DNA from 2 places in the Neobacillus sp. plas4 genome. Region 1 is predicted to be linked to the other one. Evidence: riboswitches for the same ligand, from Rfam matches in the RefSeq annotation. Region 1 holds a riboswitch; the other holds the start of a gene.
The links. A riboswitch is a leader RNA that binds a small molecule or an ion and turns the genes downstream of it on or off. The one in region 1 is predicted to bind glycine.

Region 2: another riboswitch for glycine. It lies ahead of AC2TFD_RS06910 (amino acid permease); the one in region 1 lies ahead of gcvT (glycine cleavage system aminomethyltransferase GcvT).

Annotation. Positions count from the first base shown of each region.
Region 1 is NZ_CM170152.1:4,392,880-4,397,099, forward strand. Features, by position in the region: gene gcvPA (aminomethyl-transferring glycine dehydrogenase subunit GcvPA) at 1-1,253, opposite strand, end outside; gene gcvT (glycine cleavage system aminomethyltransferase GcvT) at 1,275-2,378, opposite strand; glycine riboswitch at 2,545-2,633, opposite strand; gene AC2TFD_RS22155 (DEAD/DEAH box helicase) at 2,795-4,220, shown strand, end outside.
Region 2 is NZ_CM170152.1:1,379,110-1,383,329, reverse strand. Features, by position in the region: gene AC2TFD_RS06915 (MarR family winged helix-turn-helix transcriptional regulator) at 1-27, opposite strand, end outside; gene AC2TFD_RS06910 (amino acid permease) at 484-1,848, opposite strand; glycine riboswitch at 2,004-2,085, opposite strand; gene AC2TFD_RS06905 (EamA family transporter) at 2,325-3,227, shown strand; gene AC2TFD_RS06900 (YczE/YyaS/YitT family protein) at 3,431-4,066, opposite strand.

The sequences.
Region 1 (4,220 bases):
TCAGGATAATCACGTCCTAAATCGTAACCGCCAATGATTCCTTTTTGTAATAACTCTTGATTGATTTCTTTTACTGGTTTATTTAATTTTACGACAAATTCATTAAAGGAGTGTCCTTCGTAGACAACTTCAAAGCCTGCTTCTTTAAAAGTATTTTTTGCATAGTGCGCCTTCTGCAAGTTTGCTGCTGCCATTTCACGTACGCCTTTTTTACCAAGAGCTGTCATAGCAACCGATGCAGCCAAAGCATTTAACGCTTGGTTCGAACAAATATTAGAAGTCGCTTTATCACGACGGATGTGCTGTTCACGAGCCTGCAGTGTTAATACGAACCCACGGCGTCCTTGGTCATCCTTAGTTTGACCGACAAGTCGTCCAGGTACCTTCCGCATTAACTTATTCGTTACGGCAAAATAACCGCAATGTGGACCGCCAAATGCAGTCGGGATTCCAAACGGCTGAGCGTCACCGATTACAATGTCAGCGCCAAATTTACCAGGAGGTGTTAGGACTCCAAGAGAAAGCGGGTTTGAGGAAACAACAAACAATGACTTGTTGGCGTGAACGATTTCCTCTAATTCTTTTAATGGCTCAATTCGTCCGAAGAAGTTCGGATACTGAACAATCACTGCTGCAATCTCTTCATTTGCCAGTCCTTTTAACGCTTCAATATCTGTAATACCATTGTTAACGGGTACTTCAATAACTTCGATATACTGACCTTTTGCATAGGTTTTAAGTACTTCCTTTGATTCAGGGTGAACTGCACTTGAAACAAGGATTTTCTTTCGTTTTGTATGCCCTGCACTTAACATAGCAGCTTCAGCAAGTGCTGTACCTCCATCGTACATAGAGGAATTCGCAACATCCATCCCTGTTAACTCACAAATCATGGTTTGGAATTCAAAGATGGCTTGAAGCTCACCTTGTGAGATCTCAGGCTGATAGGGTGTATAGGCAGTATAAAATTCAGAGCGAGAAATAACATGATCAACAATGACCGGCATGTAATGGTCATACACTCCTGCACCTAAAAAAGATACATTTTGTTTTAAATCGGCATTCCTAGAAGCCATTTTGATTAATTCCTTCATTAAAGCCGTCTCAGATTTTGCAGCTTTAATGTTATATTCACCTTTAAACCTTACTTTTTCTGGAATATCACTGAATAAATCATCAACGGAGCTAACGCCAATGGTTTCAAGCATTGCCTTTTTATCTTCTTCAGTCATAGGTAAATAACGATGTTTCATAAACCTAATCTCCCTTCGTGTCTACTTTTCTCGTTTATAAAAAGGTGTTGGTACGACTTTCGCCTTGAGGCGTTTTCCGCGAATTTCAATTGCAACTTCTGACTCGAGCCCTGCATATTCGCTCTTAATTAGGACTAATCCAATATTCTTTTTTAAGGAAGGTGATTGAGTTCCTGATGTTACTTCACCAATTAATTCCTCGCCTTTATAGACTGGGTACCCATGACGTGGTATACCGCGGTCAATCATTTCAATTCCTACTGACTTTCTAGCAGCACCTGCTTCTTTTTGCTTCTTAAGTGCTTCTTTTCCAATAAAATCTGCTTCTTTATTTAACTTAACAGCAAAGCCAATACCTGCTTCAAGTGGAGAGATTTCAGGTGATAACTCTTGACCATAAAGAGCCAATGTCGCTTCAAACCTCAGTGTATCCCTTGCGCCTAAGCCACATGGTACAACACCTTCCTCTTCTCCCGCTGAAAGAATGGCCTTCCAAAGTTCAACCGCGTCTGAAGAATCACAATAAATTTCAAAACCATCTTCTCCGGTATAACCAGTTCGAGACACAAGTGCATTTTTACCGTTTACTGTCACTTCTTGTTGAAACTTAAAGAAGCCTATTTCGTTTATATTGATATCATCAACAAGCTTTTGAAGCACTTTATCTGCTAAGGGGCCTTGAAGAGCCAATAGCGCCATCTTTTCGGATAGGTTATCTATCGATACATCCCCTTCCAAATGCTCTTCTAGCCATTTATAATCCTTATCAATATTTGAGGCGTTAACAACCAATAGGTAGTGATCATCCTCTATTTTATAGACAAGAAGATCATCTACAGTACCGCCATTTTCATAGCACATAGCATTGTACTGTGCTCCGCCATTTTTTATTTTAGAAATGTCGTTTGTTAACATTTTTTGTAAGTAATTCAGGCTATCTGATCCCTTTACCTCTACTTCTCCCATATGAGAAACATCGAATAAACCAGCCTTAGTACGGACAGCTTCATGTTCTTCCTTAATGCTTGAGAATTGAACAGGCAGTTCCCAGCCGCCAAAATCAATCGTCTTTCCACCATATTCCTTATAGACTTCATATAGCGGTGTGCGTTTTAATTCAGTCATCAATAATCCCCCTTAAACTAGTTACGATTTCAGCGCAAAAAACAACAAAAAAGGACAGAAAGCCCCCTTTATCAAAAAGAGGGTCTCTGTCCTTGCACCTGAAAGTTTACCTTAGCCGGCTTTCCCCTTTGGTGGCTGCCCTATTAGTCAGCACTCTCCAGAGCTGCGTCAAATAAGAGTACTTTTGCCTGAGAGATTCACACATTGTGCTTGCTCCTTCGGCGCTACATTTGTAGTCTCTCCCCTTATCATCATCCGCATTATAATAATTTTACAATCGGGTCATACTAAAAAATATACTTATTAAAAAAATTATTTTATTACAATATTTAAAACTTTCAAAGCTATTTCCATCCTACCATTAAAGCATAATGTTGAGCAATAAATATTTGTGCAAATAAGGAGCTGAAATCATCATGAATGTTCAAATCGAATTTGATTCCTCTTGGCAGGATGAATTTTTACATAGGATTGAAAATGATGGACCATGGGGAAATAAGGAACTTTTTAAGCTGGCGGTTGGAGTCGAAAAAAATCTGATTATCCCTGAATTTGAAGGATTACAGGCACCCAAGCATTTACCTAATCTAACGCCTCTTCCACACCAGCTTGAAACCGCTAAGCAAGTAATTGAGAATATGAACGGAAAAGCTATTCTTGCAGATGAAGTTGGGCTTGGGAAAACGATAGAAGCCGGGCTTATTTTAAAAGAATACATGATTCGCGGACTTGTAAAAAAAGTCCTAATTCTTGTACCTGCTTCCTTAGTAACCCAGTGGTCTTATGAATTGAATAGTAAATTTTTTATTCCTGCTGTCTCCCAACGGAAAAGCTATGTATGGGAGCAATGCGATGTCGTCGTCTCGTCGATCGATACAGCAAAGCGCGAGCCACACCGTGAGATCATCTATAAGCAGGATTACGATCTAATTATTATTGATGAAGCTCACAAGTTAAAAAACAATAAAACAAAAAACTATGAATTTGTTCAAAATTTAAAGAAGAAGTTTTGTCTGTTGCTTACGGCAACTCCAATTCAAAATCGAATAGAAGAAATTTTTAACCTTGTTTCCCTATTAAAGCCTGGACATTTAGGCAGTGAGACTGCATTTTATGAGAAATACAAACGTGACGCCCGCTCATTAAATGACAATGAGCACCTAAAAGAGCTAGTGAACAAGGTAATGATTCGTAACCGTCGCGCTGATACTGGTATTGAATGGACCAAAAGACATGTTGAAACGATTGCAATTGAGTTTACCCCTGAAGAGAGAAATTTGTACGATGCCATCACCGACCTAAAAAGTGAAGGCGATTGGGTTCAAACCAGCGCATTCTCGGTAATGACATTACAGCGGGAAGCCTGCAGCAGCAGGGAGTCAGTCTTTTATACTCTTAAAAATATGCTGCAAAAAAAAGAAAATCCTACTCAAGCATTTGAAGATCAAATCCAGTCGTTAATTAAGAAGGTAGAAACCGTTCAAACAAACTCAAAGGCAGAAAAAACATTGGAGTTAATCCAAAAAATTAATGATAAAGTGATTATTTTTACTGAATATAGAGCAACCCAAATGTACCTTCAATGGTTTTTAAAGCAAAATGGAATTTCATCTGTTCCCTTCCGCGGCGGCTTTAAACGCGGCAAAAAAGACTGGATGCGCGAACTTTTTCAAAAGCATGCTCAGGTACTAATTGCGACTGAAGCTGGCGGAGAAGGGATTAACCTTCAATTTTGTAATCATATTATTAATTTTGATTTACCTTGGAACCCAATGAGACTTGAGCAAAGAATTGGAAGGATTCATCGTCTTGGACAGGAAAAAGATGTGATGATTTATAATT
Region 2 (4,220 bases), 3.0 Mb from region 1:
TAAATAATGCTGAAAAAAACCTTCCAATTCATTCTCCCCTTCCAACCAAATTAGTTACCATGGGTAACTATTACCTTAGATAACCATAAATACTTTTTAAAAGGATGTCAAGGGAAATGTCTTTAACTAAGCTTTGATTGCTTATTAAAAAGGGAGTAATTAAGGTAATAAGGAGATAACGATGATAGTGTATTTCTACTTGATAAAAAGATGGGTAGCTAAAATGAAATTCAAAAAAGAACATAAGGACCGCGTTGCATGGAAATGTCTATCAGTGACCAATTCCTAAAGAAGTTGTCCCTGCTTGTAATAGATAAATGGATTACAAAAGTCATTTAAATAATCATACTGAAAAGGCTTCTTTGTAGAAGCCTTTAGTCGTCCACCATGACGTATCTGAATGAAGTATCGAGTTATCCTCGCGGTCTAGTTTTTCAATAATACTGCTTTTCAAAGTGAGAAGTGCGCTTTTATTCCATGCTCTTATGCTGATATCTTGATATTTTTATTCTTTTTTCTTCTATTTGAATACAGCATAAATAATAGAATAAACCACAGCGGTGTCAGCAATAACGCAGGACGTGTTTCTTCCGCAACCAGCATGATAATTAGAACCATTGCAAACAATGTTAGGACCGCATAATTGATAAATGGTGTGAATGGTGCTTTAAATGTTGATTTTGCATGTAATTGCGGCTGTGTTTTCTTGTATTTAATATGGCAAACGAGAATGACACCCCAAACCCAGATAAAACAAATCGCACTAATCGTTGTCACAATTCCAAAGGCTTGTTCTGGAATGAGTTTACTCAAAAGTGCGCCCGCTGATACGACAAGCGTGGATGTAAATAGCGCATTACTTGGTACATGATTTTTATTCAGTTTTGCCAGATTGGATGGTGCCTGGTCATTTTTGCTTAAGTTAAAAAGAATCCGGCTTGTTGAGAACATCCCGCTGTTACAAGCAGAAGCCGCTGACGTTAATACGACAAAATTAATAATGCCTGCAGCAATCGGAATCCCGACTAAACTGAAGGTTTTAACAAACGGACTTTCCCCTGCATTTAGCTCCGTCCAAGGATTCACGCATAATAGGACAATCAGTGCACCCACGTAGAAAAATAGAATTCTTAAGGGAATTTTATTAATAGCCGATGGAATACTTTTTTTAGGATCGGATGTTTCCGCTGCCGATACCCCAACTAATTCCACACCGACATAGGCGAACACGACCATTTGGAAGGAAAGTAAGAAACCTGTAACGCCGTTTGGAAAAAGCCCTCCATGGTCCCAGAGATTTTGAACTGTAACACTTCCTGCTTCGGTTTTGAACCCCATTATCAGCAAAATAACCCCAATGGCAATTAATACGAGAATCGTGATGACTTTTATTAATGCAAACCAAAACTCTAATTCTCCGAAAAGCTTTACCGTTAGTAAATTGAATCCTAATAAGATAATTAAGCAGATGATGGCAGGTATCCATTGCGGAATATCAAACCAATATTGGACATACACACCAACCGCAATCACATCCGCCATCGCCACCATAATCCAGCAAAACCAATAGGTCCACCCGGTTACGAACGCTGCCCGAGGTCCAAGATAATCTTCGGCAATGTCAGTAAAAGATTGATACCCTGCTTTTGACAACAAAAGTTCTCCCAGTGCCCTCATGACGAAAAAAATAGCGATACCTACAAGTAAATAGGCAAATATAATAGATGGCCCCGCCAGTTGTATGGCTTTACCTGATCCCAGAAATAATCCGGTTCCGATAGTCCCGCCAATGGCGATGAGTTGAACATGCCGATTTTTTAAATCCCTTTTTAATTCTTGCTGTGCCATACCAAATTCCTCCCTATAACCATTTTCACTGTGAATCGATGAGCAATAAATTTACCCATCAAAAAAGAGATTGGAAGTTTTCCAATCTCTTAGGTCATAAGAATAGCAAATAATAGTTGTAATGCTAACGGATATCAGCACCACAAATAAATATTTAGTACTCTTCTGTCCTTTTGCCTGAGATAGTGAACCCTTCGGCGCCGTGGAAAATCCAGCGGTCTCTCCAGAAGCTGCTCCTGCTATAGTGTGATCCATAGCAATCATAGCTGCTAATTATTAAATTTTTAAAAGTGAAATTATTTTTGAATATTTTCTATATATTAATAGTAGTTTATTATTTTGTCAATATATTTTATTATTGTTACTTCAGATAAGGTTCATCTAAACCCCTCACTTAAAGGAGTTACTAGGAACAACCTTTTTTTCTATTTATGATATAATAATTTGATAGTTTTTTGCTCCAAGGAGGTATCATCATGAAAGGCAATAAAGGGATTTTATTTATATTAGTAGGTGCTGGCTGCTTTGGTTTTACACCGATATTTGCTAAATTGGGATTTAACTACGGCTATTCTCTTGGCCAAATTAATATCGTTCAAATGATCATTTCCTCATTTTTATTATGGTCTTTGACTCTACTTAAACGCAGCAGCTTTAAGGGACTTAATAGGAAAAATATTCCCCAAATTATGGTAACTGGTTGTTTTATCGGCTTAACAAGTATCTTTTATTATGGTGCGATGCAATATCTGCCGGCCTCATTGGCCATCATTTTAATGTTCCAATTCGTTTGGATAGGAATAATTTTAGAATGGATTTTTAGTAAAATAAAACCTGCTCCTATCACCATATTGTCCATCATTTTAATTTTGATCGGGGTCTTTTTTGCTTCCAATTTATTAAATGGCGATCTACAGGGACTACCTTTGAAAGGCTTCCTTTTTGGAATTTTATCCGCATTCACTTATGCCGGATTTATTTTTTTCAGCGGAAAGGTAGCTGTAAATGTAGACCCATTGACTCGGACTTCTTTAATGGCAACAGGGTCAACTATCTTAGTACTTGTCCTATTCATGCGTGACATTCCATCCGTACTGCCATTCGAGGCAAATTTGCTAACAACTGCACTTGGTGTTTCGCTATTTGGAGCAGTCCTTCCCCCGCTATTTTTCGCTGTTGGCGCACCATTGGTTTCAGGTGGAATCGCCAATATACTTACATCGATTGAATTACCAGTCGCTATCCTATCTGCCAGCATTATTTTGTCAGAGGAGATAACTCCGCTTCAGTGGTTAGGCACGGCTATTATTCTAGCAGCCATTGCTTTAAATGAACTTGGCAGTAGTATTTTTAGGGTCAGGAAACATCTTAAGGGGTAGAGTTTTTGGATGCTTTTATTATGAAAAAGGGTCAAGCCCCTTTTTCCGTTCTGGGGAATATCTTTTTATGAATTAATCATACACGGCACTGGCTCATATTTCATAGACTACCTTAAAATGGATGTGGAAAAGGGTTAAAAATAACTTACTATCAACAAAGGCGCAGATTAGTGATCTGCGCCTTCTGTAATGGAACTGCGGAACTAAACCGCTAGTTTATTATCAGCTTTTTCATCGAGTAAAAACTTTAGTAGATTTTTAGACTTCGGTAAGGAAATTCCTACAACTGGTCCTAATAGGAATGCAATGATTACTGTTCCAATGCCCACTGGCCCTCCTAATGCCCAACCAAGTAGAAGTACTAGTACTTCCATTCCACTGCGAACCCGTTGTATACTCCAGCCTGTTTTCCCTATAATCAATAGCATGATTCCATCACGCGGTCCAGAACCCAAACCAGCCGACATATAGATTCCTGTTCCAACACCCATAAGAACTGCACCTATGCTAAAGAATATGACAGCACCAATTACACTATTGGTACTTGGCAAAAGCCAGATAAAGAAATCCGTAAACAAGCCAATCAACAGCATATTTAAAAACGCACCAATTTTAGGCAGTTTTTTCGTTGCAATGAAGGTAACCATTAATAATAGCAAGCCCATAATGATATTCCATGTGCCAATCGTCAGTCCGATTCGCAAAAACAGTCCATAGTGAAACACATCCCAAGGCCCTATTCCTATTACTTTTCCTTCAACTGTTAAGGCAATGCCCAACCCAAATACGATTAATCCAAAAATAAAAAAAGACCAGCGACAAATCTTTTCTTTTCTCATAACTGCTCCTTTAAATGCATAAATTTTCTCTTACGTATAATACCATAACTAGCAATCTAAAAGTATATTTAATATATGGAATCCAGTGTAAGACTAATATATTTAAGGTTGATTCCCCCAACTTCCATGGATAAATAACCCGTTTAAAAAACAA